2 regions of the Paenibacillus sp. V4I7 genome follow, and region 1 is predicted to be linked to the other one. Evidence: a T-box and tRNA genes for the amino acid it is inferred to sense, from the RefSeq annotation. Region 1 holds a T-box; the other holds one or more tRNA genes.
The links. The T-box of region 1 lies ahead of ileS (isoleucine--tRNA ligase). A T-box ahead of a tRNA ligase gene usually reads a tRNA of that ligase, here a tRNA-Ile.
Positions count from the first base shown of each region.

Region 2: it encodes a tRNA-Ile, which carries the amino acid that the T-box ahead of ileS (isoleucine--tRNA ligase) is inferred to sense. The anticodon was not compared.

Region 1 is NZ_JAUSZD010000002.1:3,852,097-3,862,919, reverse strand. Features, by position in the region: gene QFZ80_RS19080 (cell division protein SepF) at 1-128, shown strand, start outside; gene QFZ80_RS19075 (YggT family protein) at 194-433, shown strand; gene QFZ80_RS19070 (YlmH family RNA-binding protein) at 436-1,218, shown strand; gene QFZ80_RS19065 (DivIVA domain-containing protein) at 1,374-1,850, shown strand; T-box leader at 1,923-2,171, shown strand; gene ileS (isoleucine--tRNA ligase) at 2,239-5,007, shown strand; gene QFZ80_RS19055 (TraR/DksA C4-type zinc finger protein) at 5,059-5,802, opposite strand; gene lspA (signal peptidase II) at 5,986-6,504, shown strand; gene QFZ80_RS19045 (RluA family pseudouridine synthase) at 6,479-7,429, shown strand; gene QFZ80_RS19040 (aminotransferase A) at 7,461-8,618, shown strand; gene QFZ80_RS19035 (N-acetyldiaminopimelate deacetylase) at 8,720-9,841, opposite strand; gene dapD (2,3,4,5-tetrahydropyridine-2,6-dicarboxylate N-acetyltransferase) at 9,863-10,573, opposite strand; gene QFZ80_RS19025 (ABC transporter ATP-binding protein) at 10,646-10,823, opposite strand, start outside.
Region 2 is NZ_JAUSZD010000002.1:6,339,229-6,350,051, forward strand. Features, by position in the region: gene QFZ80_RS29690 (ABC transporter substrate-binding protein) at 1-1,162, opposite strand, end outside; gene QFZ80_RS29695 (hypothetical protein) at 1,718-1,882, shown strand; gene QFZ80_RS29700 (arylamine N-acetyltransferase family protein) at 2,000-2,773, opposite strand; gene QFZ80_RS29705 (hypothetical protein) at 2,985-3,215, shown strand; gene QFZ80_RS29710 (hypothetical protein) at 3,233-3,616, shown strand; gene ade (adenine deaminase) at 3,613-5,406, opposite strand; tRNA gene QFZ80_RS29720 (tRNA-Gly) at 5,745-5,815, opposite strand; tRNA gene QFZ80_RS29725 (tRNA-Pro) at 5,823-5,896, opposite strand; tRNA gene QFZ80_RS29730 (tRNA-Arg) at 5,924-6,000, opposite strand; tRNA gene QFZ80_RS29735 (tRNA-Gly) at 6,010-6,084, opposite strand; tRNA gene QFZ80_RS29740 (tRNA-Leu) at 6,125-6,204, opposite strand; tRNA gene QFZ80_RS29745 (tRNA-Lys) at 6,262-6,337, opposite strand; tRNA gene QFZ80_RS29750 (tRNA-Gln) at 6,348-6,419, opposite strand; tRNA gene QFZ80_RS29755 (tRNA-Tyr) at 6,432-6,513, opposite strand; tRNA gene QFZ80_RS29760 (tRNA-Thr) at 6,589-6,664, opposite strand; tRNA gene QFZ80_RS29765 (tRNA-Asp) at 6,683-6,759, opposite strand; tRNA gene QFZ80_RS29770 (tRNA-Met) at 6,791-6,867, opposite strand; tRNA gene QFZ80_RS29775 (tRNA-Val) at 6,893-6,968, opposite strand; tRNA gene QFZ80_RS29780 (tRNA-Glu) at 6,987-7,061, opposite strand; tRNA gene QFZ80_RS29785 (tRNA-Ser) at 7,082-7,170, opposite strand; tRNA gene QFZ80_RS29790 (tRNA-Met) at 7,181-7,254, opposite strand; tRNA gene QFZ80_RS29795 (tRNA-Ser) at 7,282-7,369, opposite strand; tRNA gene QFZ80_RS29800 (tRNA-Asn) at 7,447-7,519, opposite strand; tRNA gene QFZ80_RS29805 (tRNA-Ala) at 7,523-7,598, opposite strand; tRNA gene QFZ80_RS29810 (tRNA-Ile) at 7,683-7,759, opposite strand; rRNA gene rrf (5S ribosomal RNA) at 7,815-7,931, opposite strand; rRNA gene QFZ80_RS29820 (23S ribosomal RNA) at 8,001-10,823, opposite strand, start outside.

The sequences.
Region 1 (10,823 bases):
ATTTCTTAAGCGGGACGGTATATGCTTTGAATGGGTCTATTTCCAAACTGGGACCGAATATCTTTCTGTGTACACCAGATTCAGTTGATATTCATGGTCACATCTCCGAAATGATGGGTGAGGAATAGGTTCATATCCTAACACAGAGGTGGATGCTTACGTGAATTACGTTCACTATTATCTTAGTATTTTGATGGAAATTTATTATTTCATGATTATTGGCTATTTAATTCTTTCTTGGTTTCCTAGCGCACGTGAGAGCTTCGTCGGAGGACTTCTTGGGAAATTGGTTGAACCGTATTTAAGCCCTTTCCGGAAAATTATTCCTAGCATAGGGTTTATTGATCTTTCGCCAATTGTGGCCTTAATCGCACTGCGATTTGTGGTTATGGGGATTATGGCTGTGCTCGATTTCATTGTGGGGTTGTTCTAACATTGCCAAAAGAACTCTATGGTCATTTTCATTCGGATGAACATCATTTTGTTGACAAAGCCTGGGATTGGGTGGAGCGGGCTGCTGAGCAGCATGCTGTGAAGCTAACAGATTTTCTGGACCCCAGACAAGCTTTTATACTGACATCACTCGTTAACCGTCACCCTGATGTCCATTGTCGGTTAGATGGTGGCTACTCGGCAGCCGAACGAAGAAGGGCTCTGATTGCCCCTGATTACCGATCTTTGGATGGGGAAGATATGGCGATGGCGGTCTTGTCGGTTTCTTCCGGAGACGGCAAATTTTTAACATTAGAACATGGAGATTACATGGGCGCCATTCTTGGACTCGGCATGAAGCGAGACAAGGTTGGCGATATTCATGTTATAGAGGGCGGCTGCCATTGTCTGGTTACCCAGGATGCTGCAGATTACCTGCATTTGAATTTGTCCCAGGTACATAGGGTTCATGTACAAACAGAACTGCTGTCGTTAGATAAGCTGGAACTCGCTCAAGTACAATTGGACGAGCTGAACCTGTCTGTTGCATCTATGCGTATGGACGGGATTGTGAGCGATGTATTCAGGCTTAGCCGAGCTAAAATATTGGTTCCCATTCAAGCTGGCCGCTGCCGCGTCAATTGGAAGCTGGAGGAAGATCCTAGTAAGCCTCTTAAAGAAGGGGATATGGTGTCTTTGCAAGGATTTGGTAGATTCAAGGTGCTTGAAGTGGAAGGCGTAACGAAAAAAGGGCGAATTCGTGTGAAGATCGGCAAATTTGCATGAACGTGGATAATTTATCCACGAACTTTGCAGGAATTGCTTATTTTCTGTCGAACTGATCAGTATAGATGTGGGTTCAAACTAGCTTTCTTGGAAGAAAGCTCAGCTTATGCTTACGAAGTCAGTTTTGCTGCGCAAAACGCTAAGGAGGGGCACTAATGCCATTAACACCGCTAGACATACATAATAAGGAGTTTTCTCGCTCGTTCCGCGGTTATGATGAAGATCAAGTGAATGAATTCCTGGATCAAGTTATTAAGGATTACGAGGCATTGATTCGTGAGAATAAAGACTTGCACAATCAAACGGTGACACTGCAGGAACGTTTGGACCATTTCACGAATATTGAGGAATCACTTAGTAAAACAATTATTGTTGCTCAAGAAGCTGCGGATGAAGTGAGAAGCAACGCCAAGAAAGAAGCACAGCTGATCTTGAAGGAAGCTGAGAAGAATGCAGATCGAATTATTAATGAATCCTTGACACGTTCACGCAAGGTTGCTTTGGAGATTGAAGAGTTGAAAAAACAAGCCTCCATTTATCGCACACGCTTCCGGACGCTGCTTGAAGCACAATTAGAGCTGCTCAACACGGAAGGCTGGCAAAGTATGCAGTTTGAAAATAAAGAAGAGTAGGAATCAATGATTAGGTGGCTGTCATATTGACTATGCCTAACGAATTGGTTATACTCCTGTTAAATGTATCTCAGTAAAGCTATGACTGGAACGAGTAGGTCGAATGAGCAGTGTCAGCGAATTAGGGTATTGGTGTGAGCCTAATCTCTGCAGCGTACCGAATATCCCCCAGGAGCGTCTCTTGAAGCGAGTAGAGAGAAACGGGTCATGCCGTTACACATGATCGAGTGATTAAGCTTGTGTTCGATACGCCGGAAGGTGTATGTTCATTTTGCTTGTTAACGAGGGTGGTACCGCGAGCTAAAGTTTCTCGTCCCTTTTGGGGATGAGAGGCTTTTTTTGTTTTTTTTGACAACATAAAGTTTGAGGCAGGAATGGAGAGGTTAGCATGGATTATGGCAAAACATTAAATTTACTACAAACGGAATTTCCGATGAGAGGCAATTTGCCGCAAGCGGAACCGAAAATGCAAGAGCATTGGGAAGCTGAGGACATCTATGCCAAAGTGCAGGAGAGTCGTAGTGGCAGAACCAAATTTATTCTTCATGACGGGCCTCCGTACGCGAACGGAGATATTCATATCGGGCATGCGCTCAACAAGGTATTAAAAGATATCATCGTACGATTCAAAACGCTGCAAGGCTTCGATGCACCTTATGTTCCAGGTTGGGATACACATGGCTTGCCGATTGAGCAAGTCATTACGAATAGCGGTAAAGTTGATCGTAAAAAAATGACCGTCCCTGAGTTCCGTGAATATTGCAAAGAGTACGCTCTTCAGTCTGTTGAGAAACAGAAGAGCCAATTCCAGCGTCTGGGTATCCGCGGTGACTGGAAGAATCCGTATATCACACTGCAGCCGAATTATGAAGCTCAGCAAATTCGAGTATTCGGTAAAATGGTGCAAAAAGGCTTTGTCTACAAAGGTTTGAAGCCTGTCTATTGGTCCCCATCTTCCGAAAGTGCACTTGCAGAAGCTGAGATTGAGTACAAAGAAAAAACGTCCACTTCCATTTATGTGGCGTTCCCTGTTAAAGACGGCAAAGGCAAGCTGCCAGAGGATGCCGCTATTGTGATCTGGACGACAACGGCATGGACACTGCCTGCCAATCTGGGCATTTCACTTCACCCTGAGTTTGACTATGCTGTTGTTCAAGCCAATGGGAAAAAATATGTACTTGCACAGGGCTTGCTTGCAGCAGCAGCTAAGGAAATTGGCTGGGCCGATTACGAAGTATTGTCGACAGTAAAAGGCAGCGAGCTCGAGTTCGTTACGTGTCAGCATCCTTTCTATGACCGTGAATCGCTTGTTATGGTTGGGGAACATGTGACACTAGAAGCAGGTACTGGATGTGTACACACAGCTCCTGGACACGGGGAAGACGATTTCGCGATTGGACAACGTTATAACATCGGAGTGCTATGTCCTGTGGATGATCAAGGGCATTTCACCGCTGAAGCACCGGGCTTCGAAGGCATGTTCTACGAAAAAGGCGGCAAGTTGATTATCGAAAAGCTGCAGGAATCAGGTCTATTGCTTAAAGCTGGAGAAATTCAGCATCAATATGCCCATGATTGGCGCACGAAGAAGCCTGTTATTTATCGAGCAACAGAGCAGTGGTTCGCGTCTATCGATAAATTCAGACAAGAGATGCTGGATGAAATTAAGCAAGTGAAGTGGACACCGGAGTGGGGCGAAATCCGCCTGCATAACATGATTGCAGATCGTGGAGACTGGTGTATCTCGAGGCAGCGTGCATGGGGTGTGCCTATTCCGATCTTCTACTGCCGGAGCTGTAACGAACCGCTTGTTAATGAGCAAACCATTGAACATGTGGCTCAGTTATTTGAGCAAGAAGGCTCAAATGCTTGGTTTATCAAGGATGAGAAGGATCTCCTTCCTCAGGGAACTAGCTGCTCCAAATGTGGTCATGGTGAGTTCCGTAAGGAAACGGATATCATGGACGTATGGTTTGATTCTGGTTCTAGTCATGTGGCTGTTTTAGAATCCCGTCCTGAGCTGCAGTGGCCTGCGGATCTGTACTTGGAAGGTTCTGACCAGTACCGTGGTTGGTTTAACTCCTCCCTCATTACAGGTGTTGCCACAAGAGAGAAATCGCCTTATAAAGGCGTACTCAGCCATGGCTTTACGTTGGATGGAGAAGGACGGAAAATGTCCAAGTCGATCGGAAACACGATTGATCCGAATGTTGTATGTGGTAAGCTAGGTGCTGATATCCTGCGTCTGTGGGTATCTTCAGTCGATTATCAATCGGATCACCGGATCTCGGATAATATCTTGAACCAAACGACGGAAGTATACCGTAAAATTCGCAACACGATGCGGTTCTTGCTGGGTAACATGAGTCATTTCAATCCAGAAACAGATCGCGTAGCGACGGAGAGTTTGTCGGAACTCGATCGTTATGCGTTGATCCGTTTGAATCGTATGATTGAGAAAGTAGTGAAGGCTTATGAAGCGTATGAATTCCATGTCGTTTACCAAACAATTCATCATTTCTGCGCGGTTGAAATGAGCTCTTTCTACTTAGATATTATCAAGGATCGTTTGTATGCAAACGCGCCTCATGATCCTGCTCGGAAAGCTTCGCAGACCGTATTATATGCTTCCTTAACTGCGATTACGAAGCTGATCTCACCTATTCTTCCACATACAGCGGATGAAGTATGGAAGTACATTCCTGGTGTTGAACTCAGCAGTGTGCAGTTAGCAGAACTGCCGGAAGTCGATTCAAGTTTATACAAGGAAGAATTGGAAAATAAATGGAATAGCTTCTTGGATGTTAGAGATGAAGTTCTGAAAGCTCTCGAAGAGGCACGTAAAGAGAAGGTCATCGGTAACTCATTAGGAGCTGCTGTTCATCTATATCCGAATGAAGCTGCTTACGATTTACTTATGCAATTGGAGCAGTTGGATCAGTTGTTCATCGTGTCTGCTGTGAGCGTGCATAAACCTGGAACGGAGACTCCTGCTGGGGTATATCAATCGAAGGATGCGGCCATTGCTATCACGGTAGCTGAAGGCGAGAAGTGCGAGCGCTGCTGGATAGTGACTCCTGAGGTGGGGCAAAGTAAAGAACATCCGACACTATGTGCGAGATGTAATGACGTTGTTTCGGCTCATTACCACGAGTAAAGGAAGCAAACGAGCTTTCGCTTCATGCGAAGCTCGTTTGTCCTGTTTTTTCTAGAGCTGCTCATCCTCCGAATTGGAAAGGTTTTCTGGTTCGAGTAGAGGATCGCCCTCGCCGTTATGCATGTAATCACGGTAGGCCTTACCTCGAACAATGGTGACATGTTCACCATACAGGTCTGTCGCAACAAAGCTCTCGAAAGACTCAACATAACCTTCGTGTTCATCAGCTTCAATATACATTTCGTTGTAGCTTCCCACGTTCGGGTCTTCGGCAAAAGCTGGCGAATTGGAGGTGCCCCAACTTTCAACGATTTGCCAGGCATCTTCACCATCAAATTCGGTCTCATCGTCACGTTCGTCAAAGCTGGTTCGGCCAAAAGGTGGGTAGAGCAGTTGTTCTTCAACAGGTCTTCTGAATGATTGCTCAGGATCAGGAACGTGTTCTAAGCTGTAAATGGTAGTAGGGATAGCTTGAAGACGCTCAAAGGGAATCGGTTGTTTGCTGAACGCACATATACCATATTCTCCACTCTCCATGCGAGCTAAGGCTTCATTGACTTGATTTAAATGAAATTCAGCATGTTCGTTGAGTGAAATATCTTTTTCCCGTTCGTAAATTTCTGTGGCAATGTCTCCTGGATGATTATCATACATGGAGAGCTCTCCAGTACTATCTTTGAAAGAATTGGACAGGCCATAATTATCATTCGTGGCAAAATGTTTCTCAAGATAAAGCTTTTCCTCCAATAATTGCAGATATAATTCTCTTAATTGCTCCTCGGATAAATGGCTCATAGGTTATCGTACAGCTCCTTTCTAACAGCTGATGCCTACCGTTATAATGCCGAGTGACAGCTTTTTTTAGTGAGGTAATTCCTTGAAATTGAGGAACTTGTTTAAAGCTTACGAAAAGTTAATGCTTACGAAGTAAGTTTATGATGCAAGTTTTCTTACGAAAACTCTTAGGAGGAAAAGATAATGAAATATTATTTTTATGCGCTCATCGTTTTTATTTTGGATCAAGTATCCAAATGGTTTATTGTGAAACGAATTCCGCTTGGCGAGGAGCGTCCGGTGCTGGGTGATTTTTTCATCCTGACATCGCATCGCAATAGAGGCGCGGCATTTGGCATTTTGCAAAACCAAAGATGGTTTTTCATTGTGATAACGCTCATTGTTGTGATTGGTATTCTCTGGTACTTGCGCCGGACGATACGTGAAAGAAAAGTTTTGTTATCTTTTGCGCTTAGTCTACTGCTAGGAGGAGCAATCGGTAATTTCATTGATCGAGCTTTATTCGGTGAAGTTGTGGATTTCCTGCAGTTTACCTTTGATTTTAGCTTGTTCGGCAAAGCCATTTATTATATTTATCCGATTTTCAATTTAGCTGATTCGGCCATCGTAATCGGGGTAATCCTGATTTTCTTAGAATCGTTACTTACTTGGAGAAATGAAAAAAAAGGAGCAACGAATGAACACAAATCAGACCTCATCTGAGGCCGTGACAAATGATGTCGTCGAATGGACGGTTGAAGAGCAGTATGCCAGTGAACGTATTGATAAATTCATAACGGAAGCATTGGAAGAAGATGTGTCAAGAACACTCGTCCAGCAATGGGTCAAAGACGGGCATGTTAAAGTGAATGGGAAAACCACTAAACCAAACTATAAGTTGTCTGAACAAGATGTTATTTCTTTGCGAATTCCTGAACCTCAAGGTGTTGAGCTTGCTGCGGAAAACATTCCCCTGAATGTGGTATATGAAGACGCCGATGTCATCGTAATCAATAAACAGCGGGGACTTGTCGTTCATCCAGCGCCTGGCCATTACTCAGGTACATTGGTTAACGCATTGATGTACCATTGCAAGGATCTATCTGGCATCAACGGAGAACTGCGTCCTGGAATCGTACATCGCATTGATAAGGACACATCCGGTCTCATCATGTCAGCAAAGAACGACAAAGCACACGCTAGCTTAGCAGAACAGTTAAAGGCTCATACGGTCAATCGCAAATATATCGCCTTAGTACATGGGAATCTACAACATGATCAAGGTACCATAGACGCTCCGATAGGTCGCGATTCAAATGACCGCAAGATGTATACAGTAACGGAGAAAAACAGCAAGCATGCGGTAACTCATTTCGTAGTTATCGAACGCTTTGGTGATTTTACCTTGGTGGAGCTGAAGCTGGAAACAGGAAGAACCCATCAAATTCGTGTGCATATGAAATTCATTGGACACCCTCTTGTTGGGGACCCGATGTATGGCAAGAGCAAAGGGATGCTGATGGATGGCCAGGCGCTGCACGCTGCCATTCTGGGCTTTAAGCATCCGCGAACAGGGGAATGGTTGCAATTCGAAGCACCGATTCCAGTTGATATGGAAAACCTTCTGCAAACAATTCGAACATCCTAGGGTTCTTCAGAGTGGGAGAGGAGTGAATCACATGGAGCATCTGATTAATCCACAAGTGAAAGATATTCAAATTTCAGGCATACGCAAAATATCTAATCTCGTCAGCACCATTCCAGGCGCATTGACGTTAACGATTGGGCAGCCTGATTTCCCGACGCCGCGGCATATTATTGAGGCTGGACAGAGGGCATTGGATCAAAATAAAACGGTCTATACGCAAAATCCCGGACTATTGGAGCTGCGAGAAGCGGTATCCAGCTTTGTCCACACGAAGTACGGCCAACAATACCACGCGGCTGATGAAATAATCGTGACCGCTGGAGCGAGTCAAGCGGTTGACATTACGTTACGTACCATTCTTACACCTGGTGCGGAAGTTATTATTCCCGCACCTATTTACCCTGGGTACGAGCCATTAATCAGATTGGCAGGGGGAATTCCTGTCTATGTCGATACCAGACCAAATGGCTTGAAATTAACGGCTGAGTTGCTCGAGCCTTATTTAACAGCTAACACGCGCTGCGTTATCTTGTGCTACCCATCTAATCCTACAGGCCAAGTACTCACGAAGCAGGAATTGGCCGATTTGGCACAATTATTAGAAGATCGGGAATTGTTTATTTTATCCGATGAAATTTACAGTGAGCTTGTGTACGGTGTTCGTCATCAGTCTATTGCAACGATGGGTAAGCTTCGTGAGAAGACGATTGTCATTAATGGCCTTTCTAAATCCCACGCTATGACAGGTTGGCGAATTGGATTTACACTAGCGCCAGCTTACATAACGGAGCATATGGTCAAGGTGCATCAGTATAATGTGACTTGCGCAAGCTCAGTAAGCCAGTATGCGGCATTAGAGGCTTTGACAGTTGGGGTGGATGATGCTCTGCCTATGCGCAATGCCTATGAAGTTCGTAGGGACTATGTCTATGATCGTTTGCTCGCTATGGGTTTCGAGTTAGAGAAGCCGAATGGGGCATTTTATTTGTTCCCTTCCATTGCCAAGTTCGGATTATCCTCTCAAGAATTTACCATGAGACTACTTCATGAGGAACATGTTGCAGTTGTTCCTGGAGATGCTTTCACTTCTTACGGAGAAGGCTATATCCGAATTTCTTATGCTTATTCACAAGAAGTATTGGAACAGTCTCTTGATCGTCTTGAGCGCTTTATAAATAAGCTAGCGTGAGCTAGCTTATTGTAAGGCATCTTATATGTCGACGTTACGTTTATATAACAATACAAAAAACCTCCAAATCCACAATGAAAGTGGGTTGGAGGTTTTTACTTTTAATTAGATTTAAACCGTAAATAGGCTGTAATGGTATCAATGGCTACATCAATAGCATTCTCATTAGGATCAAGCTTGGCGTTATGCAGCCCATGAGGGGTGTCTACCCCTAACCAGAACATGAAGCCAGGTATTTGCTCCAAAAAGTAGCCGAAGTCTTCGCCTGTCATCGCTTCTGTACACTCCACAAGCTGTACGTTATCTTTACCGCGCAGCCAGTCCATGAATTCCACGGTCAAACTAGGATCATTAAACACTTGGCGGTAATTCGAGCCATAATCAATAGAGACTTGACACTCAAAGGAACTTTCGATTCCTGCAGCTACAGCTTCGATACGTTTTTTGATCTTATTCATAGAGTCAGCGGAAAGGGTACGAATCGTACCTTCCAAGCGGGCTTTTTCCGCGATGATGTTCTGCTTGGTGCCAGCTTCCATTTTACCAATGGTAATGACAGCCGAATCAAGCGGATTCACATTACGAGAGACAATAGTTTGCAGTTGACCAACCATTTGTGTCGCCGCTATGATCATATCGTTTGCTTGGTGCGGGTAAGCGGCATGTCCGCCTTTGCCCAGCAGGTCAATGAACAGCTCAGATGTATTGGCAAACAAGATCTCAGGCCTCGTGGCAATCGTGCCTACTGGATATTCAGGAGCTATATGGAGAGCAACCATCTGGTCGGGCTTCCAATCCTGCAATTCTTCAGCAGCAAGCATGGGTAAAGCGCCGCCTGGACCTTCTTCTGCCGGCTGAAACAGCACAATCAGGTCATCCTTCATCGGCTGCTGAGCGAAATGGGTAACAACGCCCATCCCAATTGACATGTGAAAATCATGTCCGCAAGCATGCATGTAACCTGGATGCTGGGAAGGAAACGGAAGAGAGGTCTCTTCCGTAATGGGCAGCCCGTCCATATCCGCTCGATATCCGAAGCGTTTGGTAGGATTAGTACCTTTGATGTAGACCAAAATGCCAGTGCGCCAAGTGCGGATCGTCATTCTATCCTGAGGAAGCTTAGCAAGATGGTCCAGGAGAAGCTGTTGCGTCTTGAACTCTTGAAAGCCCGGCTCCGGAATTTGGTGAAGCTGACGGCGCAGCTCTATAAAGGGGCTAAGCATGGTGAATTCCTCCAGAACACCTTACAGGGTGCGCAGATCTTGTAAAATTTCTGTTTTGGACTTCGTTTTATCGTCCACTTTCTTAATCACTCGTGCAGGTGCTCCTGCTACAACCGTATATTCTTCTACATCTTGTGTAACGATAGCGCCTGCAGCAACAACAGATCCTTTACCGATACGAACACCTTCCAAGATAACGGCATTAGCTCCAACAAGCACATCATCCTCAATCACACAAGGTTGAGCGGAAGGGGGCTCAATAACGCCAGCAACGACTGCACCAGCACCGATGTGACACATTTTGCCTACTTGTGCTCTACCGCCAAGAACAGCATTCATGTCGATCATTGTACCATCGCCAACAGAAGCGCCAATATTGATGAGAGCGCCCATCATGATGACGGCGTTATCACCGATATGTACTTTATCACGAATGATCGCACCTGGTTCAATGCGCGCATTGATTGGCTTCAGATCAAGCATTGGAATCGCAGAATTACGGCGATCCGCTTCAACAACGAAATCCGCGATTTGCGCTTTGTTTGCTTCAAGAACGGGCTGAATTTCGCTCCATTCGCCAAAAACAACGCCGCTTCCGCCGGATAAGAAGGTTTGGCTGCCTTCGCCAAAGTTAATACCTTCCAGGTTTCCTTTTACGTATACTTTAACAGGCGTTTTTTTCTTGCTTTCTTTAATAAATTGAATAATTTCTAACGTATTCATCTCGGTCATGGTGACATCTCCTTAAAATTTAGATTGACTCTCCTATATTATCAGAAAGGGGGCATTTCAGCCAATGTGTATTCATGTAGCTTTTTGAGCGAACTGACTATTGTACAGATCTGCATAAAAGCCGCGTTGTTCCAGTAGTTGTTCATGTGTTCCTTGTTCAATAACAGAACCATGATTCATAACAAGAATGAGATCGGCATCTCGTATGGTGGAAAGTCGATGTGCAATGACGAAGCTTGTGCGACCCTCC
Region 2 (10,823 bases), 2.5 Mb from region 1:
CGAGAATTTTAGTATTGATAGGATCATTCGCAAACACTTTTTGGTTTACTGAATGAACGACTGACAGGTAGGATTTTGTCAATTTTTCTTGTGCCTCATCACCTGTAAAGAACTTCAGGAGCTCCCATGCGCCATCCTGATTTTTGGCACCCTTGGGAATGACGAGACTGAAACCACCCGACCATGTAACCGTCTGATCTCCGGTCGGTGTCGGCAGCTGCGCAACACCGAAGTTCACATTCGTATTAGCTGCTTTAACGGTTGCTGCCAGCAAGTTGTTTCCGATTTCCATGCTTACCTTGCCGGCCGCAAATGGATTGATCTGAGTCGAGCTCGCTAATGATTTCATGTCACTGATATTATATTTGTTGGCATAATCCTGCAGCCATTGCAGTGCCTCAACGTTCTTAGGATCATTAGGTGTTACTTTACCGGTGCTCGTGTTATAGAAATTGCCGCCGAACGCCCATCCCCACGTATAGAAATTGCCTTGATTAGACCACGGTATAAGACCGATCCGCTTATAGATGTTTCCTTCCTTCACGGTCAGCTTGGCCGCATATTCTTCCAGCTCTTTGATCGTCTTAGGCGGCTTCTCAGGGTCAAGTCCAACTTCCTTGAAATGATCCTTGTTATAGAACAAGGCCCGCCCATCCGTAGAAACCGGAAGCCCGTATACTTTATCCTTGTACACAACCTCATTCCATGCAGCTGGATAAAACTTTTTCGGATCGATGGCATCTTTCTTGACCCTGTCCGAAATATCGATCAAAGCCTCCTGCTGGGCCCATGAGGCAATCTGGAAGCGATCGAAGAATACCGCATCCGGGGCAGTTCCCCCAGCGACAGCGGACATCAGCTTTTGTCCTCCGCCGACTGTCAAATCAGCCACATATACAGCATTCAATTTAATTTCGGGATGCGCTGCCTGGAAAGCATCAGCAGCAGCCTTAATCGCTTCTCCTGCCACACCTGTCTTATCGTACCAAAATGTCACGGTTCCAGAGGCCTTAGCAGTTGATGATGCTGGTTCCTTTGTACCCGGCGTGTTCGTCGATCCAGTTGTACCTGTTTGATTGGCCGAAGAGCAGCCTGCTAGTAAACCTACACTCGCAATAAGAGCTAAGACCGCTTTGGGACCACCGTGCGTTCTCTTTGTCATCACTGAACACCATTCCTTTTTTAGGTTTACTTGTCTCTTGTGAAAACTACTCCTAACCAGAAGCTCTTGGCTGTCTTTTATGTAAGGGCTTCCATACGATTATCGAAGGAGTTTGCCGAAAATGTTTCCCCGTCACTATTTGTGCAAGTACATAGATAAACCAACTTACATTCGAGTAAGATATTGTGGTTCGACCCTGATCAGTGATCTAAGGAAAGGTTACTAGATGTCACTGACACATTCAATGGTTATTTTTATTTAGATTATGTAAATCAGTCATTTCACAAGAAAAGTTACTAAAAATGTAATCGCTTACTATGTCAGCGCATGCCAGCATCGTCAACTCTTACAAAGTCCTTTATGATAGGCGGGACTTTAATAACAGCCCTCCGAATGGAAAGAACACTAATTCAGCATTCCTTTTCGCGTTGTTCTGAAGTACTTTTGATCGATGCATCAACCATGTCCTTTGAACATAACATTAAATAAAGCGCTTCCAATAATGCTATCGTGGAGAATTTGTAGGAGACATATATAAATAGGGAGTTGATGTCCATGTTCAACCCAAAAGAATGGACCAAACAAATGAAATTCATTCACGGCGTTGCAAGAACTATCTACATCAACAAACACACTGGACTACCAAAGCTAAGTTGTACGTTCACCAAAGAGCAGCAGAAAGCGTTAGAAAGTGAAGATAGAAAGTTATCCCTTTCGTAATTAGAATCATATTCGGATTTCTTCAAGTTAGAAAAATAAAAGGGACCCCTTTCGGGGTCCTCTTCGATGTTGAATAAATGGAAATCCCACTATTGAAGTACTTGACTATATGAATGATTAATCTAGATGAATACCAAAATGTTCTTGCAAGGCCGCTTTATACGCTTCTTCGGTCTGCGGAGTGAAAGTCCTTACCCCCGCGGAAGTAAAGATGCGAAATTCTCGGCCCGCCAGTGTATTCCGTCCCTCAAGGGTACGCATGGCTACCATTGGGCTTTTGGTAAATATCGAATCCGGGGCGTTCTCACACCAGAAGGTCGCAAAGGTGAAATCCTTCGGCAGCTGAGGTTCCTCCGTAAACGAGTAAATGCGGTTCCATTCCTTGTTCTTCTGCTCACATAGCATCCAACCATAATAGGCATCGCGCTCGAGACGGTAGCACTCTCCGCCTTGATGCTGTTCATGACCCTCGATCCATGCGATGGGCCTGCGCGGGACAATTCCGCCTACTCCGACATCACACAAATAAGTCGTGCCTTCTGCTTCTACCTTCAGGACGTGATGACGTCGTTTCGGTGGTATGTTCGGCTCGTCGCGCCAAAATCGAGCAACCAAGTCTGTGACCGGGTAGCCAAGCTCTCGCAGCAGCCAGCCGAATAAAGCGTTCAGCTCGAAGCAGTACCCACCGCGCCCACGTACGACAATCTTTTGATATACATCCTGAGGATCCAACGATAAAGCTGTGCGGTTCATAATGTCCAAATTTTCGTATGGAACCGTGTGCAGATGACACTCCTGAAGGTCCGCCAATGTCTTAGCGCTGCCATCGAGCGATCCTTCAAACCTCATGCGCTCCAGATAGGTCTGAATCTGACTATTTTTACTGTACATGTTGAACACTCCATCCTTATTTTTTTCATAGATAGACAAGTTCGTGAGATTTAACAACAATAACCTTTTAAAAATACCATCATTACCCTATTTCTGCCTTAAATTCAACGTGAACTCTTCATAAAAGCTTACAAAACGACAACGGTTTTCGAGCGACATTTTAGTTCAAATCCGTTAATCTATGAAAAAAGATTCATAGGAGGACTAATTTATGATTCAAAACTTAGAGCTATGCGTAACTGGATTGTTAATTATCTCCATCATGTTTCATCTTTTTATAGATATAATCAAAAAGAATAAAATCATTACCTATCCCATTCAAGAAGAGGAATCTATCCAAGTTGTTTACCCACAGTACATCGACTGCAGCCGGAACATTATGCATTCACTTCTTTCCAAAGATTATCTTTTTACGGATGGGCAGCTTAGTGAGATTCATTAATTTAAGGAGGCTGTACGGTGTCAAACAAGGTAATCAGTGATGAAGAGTTGATGTTGCTGCTGTCTCCCACTTGTACTAACGAAGAAAATGAGCAATCAGATAAACCGAAGCTCACCATGAAATTATTATATGAGCTTATAAAAAAGCTAAAGCAAGAGAACATGGTGCTCTCCAAGCGTGTAGACGAATTTGAACAGCAATTAGTATTGTTACATCAGATTCGTGATGAGGTGGCCACCACCCTTGATCTGCCTATGCTCGAGGAAGCCGGAATAACAGTCGGGATGGAAGCAGAGCTCGATTCCGGCCTCCCGCAAACCATCCAAACCTCCCGCGCCGAACGTCATCCTTCCAAAAAGAGGAGGACGTCCTTTTGGACCTATTTATTTCGTCCCACTTAACCAATTTCCACTTCAATTAGCTTGAACTGCGTTACATCGACAACCCCTCGGTTTGAAATCCGAATTTCTGGAATAACGGGTAAGGCAATTAATGAGAATGTCATAAACGGGGCGTTCAACGGACAGCCAATTTGTTTCCACGCTTTCTCGAGCTCAGCAACCTCTTTAACGACTTCAAGCAATGATTTATCTGACATGAGGCCTGCGATGGTCATCGGTACTTGAGCCAGCACTTTACTGTTCTCTACAACAATCATACCGCCTCCCATTTTGACAAGCTCATTAGCAGCCAAAGCCATATCCTGTTCATTAATCCCCATAACAATTAGATTATGACTGTCATGCGCCACTGTAGATGCTACTGCACCCGCCTTCAATTGAAAGCCATGCGTAAAACCAAGTGAAATTTGACCCGTTCCACGGTGTCGCTCGATACAGGCGAGACGGATAATATCCTGCTCTACATCTGGTTGGATGATCCCTTCTTCAACACCTAGAGCTGCAGTCATTTTCTCTGTTCTTGCACTGTTTTCAATAATGCGGATGACATTGACTTGCGTCTTATCCTGATTACTTCGACTTACAAGCTTGAAGTCCTCTGCCGTAAGCTCGCGCTTAACGTTCATGGAATTACGGATGTGTTCGGGATAGACGAAATCGGGGAAATCAACCGTAAGCTTGCCATTATCAAAAACAACTTGACCGTCGGTAATGACCGTGGAAGGCTCGACCTTCTGTAAATCATCCAGTAATAAAATGTCAGCATATTTACCGGGAGTAATACTGCCCAAATCTTGCTCCATTTTAAAATAACGGGCCACATTAATCGTTACCATTTGAATCGCAGTTACAGGGTCGACACCCTCTTCGATTGCGCGGCAAACCACATGATTGAGATGCCCTTTCTCCACCAACGTTTGCGGACTTACATCATCCGTGACGAGCGAAATATTGGCCGTGTTGACCTTATCTTCGGTTACCACCTTAATGACCTCTTTGACATCATGCCAGGCCGAACCTTCACGAATCATAAGGTGCATCCCCATGCGGACTTTGTGAAGACCTTGTTCCCTAGTTACGGTTTCATGATCAGATGTCACGCCCGATGCCATATAAGCCTGCAGCATACGATCATCATCACTCGGAAAATGTCCTGTGACCGTTTTACCACTCTTGATTGTTTCTTCAATCTCCCCGCACATTTTCGGATCACCGTAAACGACACCAGGAAAATTCATGACTTCGCCTAGTCCGACCACGTTGTCCCACTGCAATCCCTCTTTAATATCGGTTACTTCTAAGCTTGCACCTGCATCTTCCAAGCCGTTAGTCGCTGGTACGCAGGATGGGAAAGTCGTAAAAACTTTAAGAGGCAGCTGCTGCCCCTCTTCGTGCATCAGCCTTACACCTTCTGTTCCAAACACATTGGCAATTTCATGTGGGTCCATAAAAATCCCCGTTGTTCCTTTGGCTAATGCCGCTTTGGCAAACTCGGTAACGGAAAGCATAGTGCTTTCAACATGCATATGACCATCTAATAAGCCTGGAGACATATACTTCCCTGTGGCATCGATAATGACCGTTTGAGCCCCAATGGTATGGTCTGCATTCCCTACATAGGCAATTCTCCCAGCAGCAACAGCAACATCCATATGCTCAATTAATTCACCAGAATACACATTGACGAGTGTTCCATTCTTAATGACTACATCGGAAAATACTTCGCCTATTGCAACCTTAGCTAGCGTTCTGCTCACTTCAACTAGTTTATTTCTTTTATTTAGCATCATGGGTTTTGTACTCCTTTATGTATGTAAATTAATTAACCTATTCCGATCCGGTGACAAGCGTCACAACCCCTGAACATCGGTTCACATGCATTACTTGTATCACTTCTCCATTAAATTTACCATGAAAGAGGTTTATCTCAAGGGTTACATGCTACAGCAGAGGATTCCTCATTTCTATTTATTAAATTATACGGAGCTAATGTAATTCAGATGCAGGTTATCATCGAGGCATAGTTCTATGACATCACCGGTGATGGGGGCACTCCAAATTAAAATTTGAGTTCACAGAGTTCCTGTACAAACGAAAAAGACCACCCGAAGGTGATCTTTTTCTGTGAAGCGGGCGGCGGGAATCGAACCCGCGCGATCAGCTTGGAAGGCTGAAGTTCTACCATTAAACTACGCCCGCGTGTTTATCGGGACGACACGATTTGAACATGCGACCCCCTGCTCCCAAAGCAGGTGCTCTACCAAGCTGAGCTACGTCCCGAAAGTAATATGTATTTCTAATAAAAAATGGCGCGCCCTGAGAGATTCGAACTCCCGACCTTTTGATTCGTAGTCAAATACTCTATCCAGCTGAGCTAAGGGCGCTTAATTAAATGGAGCGGAAGACGGGGATCGAACCCGCGACCCTCGCCTTGGCAAGGCGATGCTCTACCGCTGAGCCACTTCCGCATGGGTACCTCCAGGAGTATGAATACTGCTGAGGATTTGATGCGCGTAGAGGGACTTGAACCCCCACGGTCGCCCGCTAGATCCTAAGTCTAGTGCGTCTGCCAATTCCGCCATACGCGCATGTTGTAAATAAGGCAATCTGAGAGACTTTAGTCTACGCCTAAAGATCCCTATATATGGTGAGTCATGTAGGATTCGAACCTACGACACCCTGATTAAAAGTCAGGTGCTCTACCAACTGAGCTAATGACTCAAGTGAAGAACTGGGGATCAAGGATTTGAACCTTGGCATGACGGAGTCAAAGTCCGTTGCCTTACCGCTTGGCTAATCCCCAACGTAGATTGGATGGAGGCTGATGGATTCGAACCACCGAACTCGAAGAGAGCAGATTTACAGTCTGCCGTGTTTAGCCACTTCACTAAGCCTCCACATATAAAGCCTTACCGAGCCCAAAAAAAGTATTAGCGTTGCTATAAAGCTTATCTTCACTTTTTTGGGAATTGTGGTGCCGTCGAGAGGACTTGAACCCCCAACCTACTGATTACAAGTCAGTTGCTCTACCAGTTGAGCTACAACGGCATATTCATTCATAAAAAATGGCGGAGCTGACGGGATTCGAACCCGCGGTCTCCTGCGTGACAGGCAGGCATGTTAGGCCACTACACCACAGCTCCACACTATGAAAACAACACTCAGTAAAGAGTTTGGTTGCGGGGGCAGGATTTGAACCTGCGGCCTTCGGGTTATGAGCCCGACGAGCTACCGGGCTGCTCCACCCCGCGACATGACTAGCCAGATATTAAAATATGGTGGAGGCTGACGGGATCGAACCGCCGACCCTCTGCTTGTAAGGCAGATGCTCTCCCAGCTGAGCTAAGCCTCCATGGGATATGAAGATTATTGGTGACCCGTAGGGGACTCGAACCCCTGTTACCTCCGTGAAAGGGAGGTGTCTTAACCACTTGACCAACGGGCCAAACTTAAAAAATTTACCTACGGAGAGAGAGGGATTCGAACCCTCGCACCACTTACGCAGTCTAACCCCTTAGCAGAGGGTCCCCTTATAGCCACTTGGGTATCTCTCCAATTTATCAGTAGCGGCAGAGGGGCTCGAACCCCCGACCTTACGGGTATGAACCGTACGCTCTAGCCAGCTGAGCTACGCCGCCATATTGTCTTTCCTTTATCTAAAGAAACGGAGAAGGAGGGATTCGAACCCTCGAGACGCTTGTGACGCCTACACGATTTCCAATCGTGCTCCTTCGGCCGCTCGGACACTTCTCCACGAATGTGTTTATTGGGGCCCCCAAAAAGTAATAGGAATATGCTACAAAGCATCACTTCACTTCTTGGGGGTTTGACTCCCCGAACAGGACTCGAACCTGTGACAACTCGATTAACAGTCGAGTGCTCTACCAACTGAGCTATCAGGGAAAATGGTGGAGCCAAGCGGGATCGAACCGCTGACCTCCTGCTTGCAAGGCAGGCGCTCTCCCAGCTGAGCTATGGCCCCATATTAGTGAGACTGATTTCATCAAAGATCCCTATATTACCCCAAAAAATTTCCGTGGACCCCGATACTAACTATGAAGTTAATTGGTGGGCCCTAGTGGACTCGAACCACCGACCTCACCCTTATCAGGGGTGCGCTCTAACCAGCTGAGCTAAGGGCCCTAATGTGTAAAACAGTGTACAGGGCGGCAAAAAAAATACCCACTAGGGGTATTCTGCTTGGCAACGTTCTACTCTCCCAGAACCCTGCGGTTCAAGTACCATCGACGCTGGAGGGCTTAACGGTCGTGTTCGAGATGGGAACGCGTGGGTCCCCTCCGCCATCATCACCAAACAGTCAAAGCGTGGTTTGCGCCTTGAAAACTAGATACGAAACTTGCGTAAAGTTAGAATTTTAGGTTTATTGGTTAAGCCCTCGACCGATTAGTATTCGTCAGCTGCATGCATTGCTGCACTTCCACCTCGAACCTATCAACCTCGTCGTCTACAAGGGGTCTTACATACTGGGAAATCTCATCTTGAGGGGGGCTTCGCGCTTAGATGCTTTCAGCGCTTATCCCCTCCGTACATAGCTACCCAGCGATGCCTCTGGCGAGACAACTGGTACACCAGCGGTACGTCCATCCCGGTCCTCTCGTACTAAGGACAGCTCCTCTCAAATTTCCTACGCCCGCGACAGATAGGGACCGAACTGTCTCACGACGTTCTGAACCCAGCTCGCGTACCGCTTTAATGGGCGAACAGCCCAACCCTTGGGACCTACTTCAGCCCCAGGATGCGATGAGCCGACATCGAGGTGCCAAACCTCCCCGTCGATGTGGACTCTTGGGGGAGATAAGCCTGTTATCCCCAGGGTAGCTTTTATCCGTTGAGCGATGGCCCTTCCATTCGGTACCACCGGATCACTAAGTCCGACTTTCGTCCCTGCTCGACTTGTAGGTCTCGCAGTCAAGCTCCCTTATGCCTTTGCACTCTGCGAATGATTTCCAACCATTCTGAGGGAACCTTTAAACGCCTCCGTTACATTTTAGGAGGCGACCGCCCCAGTCAAACTGCCCACCTGACACTGTCCCCATACCGGATCACGGTACCAGGTTAGAACTCCGATACGATCAGGGTGGTATCCCAACGATGCCTCCACCCAAGCTGGCGCTCAGGCTTCAAAGGCTCCCACCTATCCTGTACAGATCGTACCAAAGTCCAATATCAAGCTGCAGTAAAGCTCCATGGGGTCTTTCCGTCTTGTCGCGGGTAACCTGCATCTTCACAGGTATTAAAATTTCACCGGATCTCTCGTTGAGACAGCGCCCAAGTCGTTACGCCATTCGTGCGGGTCAGAATTTACCTGACAAGGAATTTCGCTACCTTAGGACCGTTATAGTTACGGCCGCCGTTTACTGGGGCTTCAATTCATAGCTTCGGAACCGAGGTCCCTAACCACTCCTCTTAACCTTCCAGCACCGGGCAGGCGTCAGCCCGTATACTTCGCCTTGCGGCTTCGCACAGACCTGTGTTTTTGCTAAACAGTCGCTTGGGCCTTTTCACTGCGGCCCCCTCGGGCTATTCACCCTACCGAGGCACCCCTTCTCCCGAAGTTACGGGGTCATTTTGCCGAGTTCCTTAACGAGAGTTCTTCCGCGCGCCTTAGAATTCTCTTCTCACCCACCTGTGTCGGTTTGCGGTACGGGCACCTTCGCCTGGCTAGAAGCTTTTCTTGGCAGTGTGAACTCATGACCTTCGGTACTTAAATTTCCCTCCCCATCACAGCCCAGCCTTACGATGTGCGGATTTGCCTACACATCAGCCTCACTGCTTGGACGAGCATCCATCAGCTCGCGTCACTATCCTTCTGCGTCACTCCATCGCTCATAACGGCTACGGTGGTACAGGAATTTCCACCTGTTGTCCATCGACTACGCCTTTCGGCCTCGCCTTAGGTCCCGACTTACCCTGAGCGGACGAGCCTTCCTCAGGAACCCTTAGGTTTTCGGCGGATCAGATTCTCACTGATCTTTTCGTTACTTATACCGGCATTCTCACTTGTATGCGCTCCACCTGTCCTTACGGTCAGAATTCAACGTACATACAACGCTCCCCTACCCATGCACTAAAGTGCAAGCCATAGCTTCGGTGGCGTGTTTAGCCCCGTTACATTTTCGGCGCAGAGTCACTCGACCAGTGAGCTATTACGCACTCTTTCAATGGTGGCTGCTTCTAAGCCAACATCCTGGTTGTCTGTGCAACTCCACATCCTTTCCCACTTAACACACACTTGGGGACCTTAGCTGATGGTCTGGGCTGTTTCCCTTTTGACAATGGATCTTAGCACTCACTGTCTGACTCCCGGATTTAAGTTTGTGGCATTCAGAGTTTGACTGGACTTGGTAACCCTTGGCGGGCCCCGCACCCAATCAGTGCTTTACCTCCACAACTCAACATCCGAGGCTAGCCCTAAAGCTATTTCGGGGAGAACCAGCTATCTCCGAGTTCGATTGGAATTTCTCCGCTACCCCCACCTCATCCCCGCATTTTTCAACATGCGTGGGTTCGGGCCTCCAGTGAGTGTTACCTCACCTTCACCCTGGACAGGGGTAGATCACACGGTTTCGGGTCTACGTCCACGTACTAAAGCGCCCTATTCAGACTCGCTTTCGCTGCGGCTCCGTCTTTTCAACTTAACCTCGCACGGGAACGTAACTCGCCGGTTCATTCTACAAAAGGCACGCCATCACCCATATAGAGGGCTCTGACTTCTTGTAAGCACACGGTTTCAGGTTCTTTTTCACTCCGCTTCCGCGGTGCTTTTCACCTTTCCCTCACGGTACTGCTTCACTATCGGTCACTAGGGAGTATTTAGCCTTGGCAGATGGTCCTGCCGGATTCCGACGGGGTTTCACGTGACCCGCCGTACTCAGGATACCTCTAGGGGTTTCGTTCGATTTTGGCTACAGGGCTTTTACCTTCTATGCCGGACCTTTCCAGATCACTTCGCCTACCGAACTAACCCCACAACGAGGTCCTACAACCCCAAGGAGCAAGCTCCTTGGTTTGGGCTATTCCGCTTTCGCTCGCCGCTACTGACGGAATCACTTTTGTTTTCTTTTCCTCCAGGTACTTAGATGTTTCAGTTCCCTGGGTATGCCTCCAATGCAGCTATGTATTCACTGCATGGTAACTGCGCATTACCACAGCTGGGTTCCCCCATTCGGACATCCCCGGATCAAAG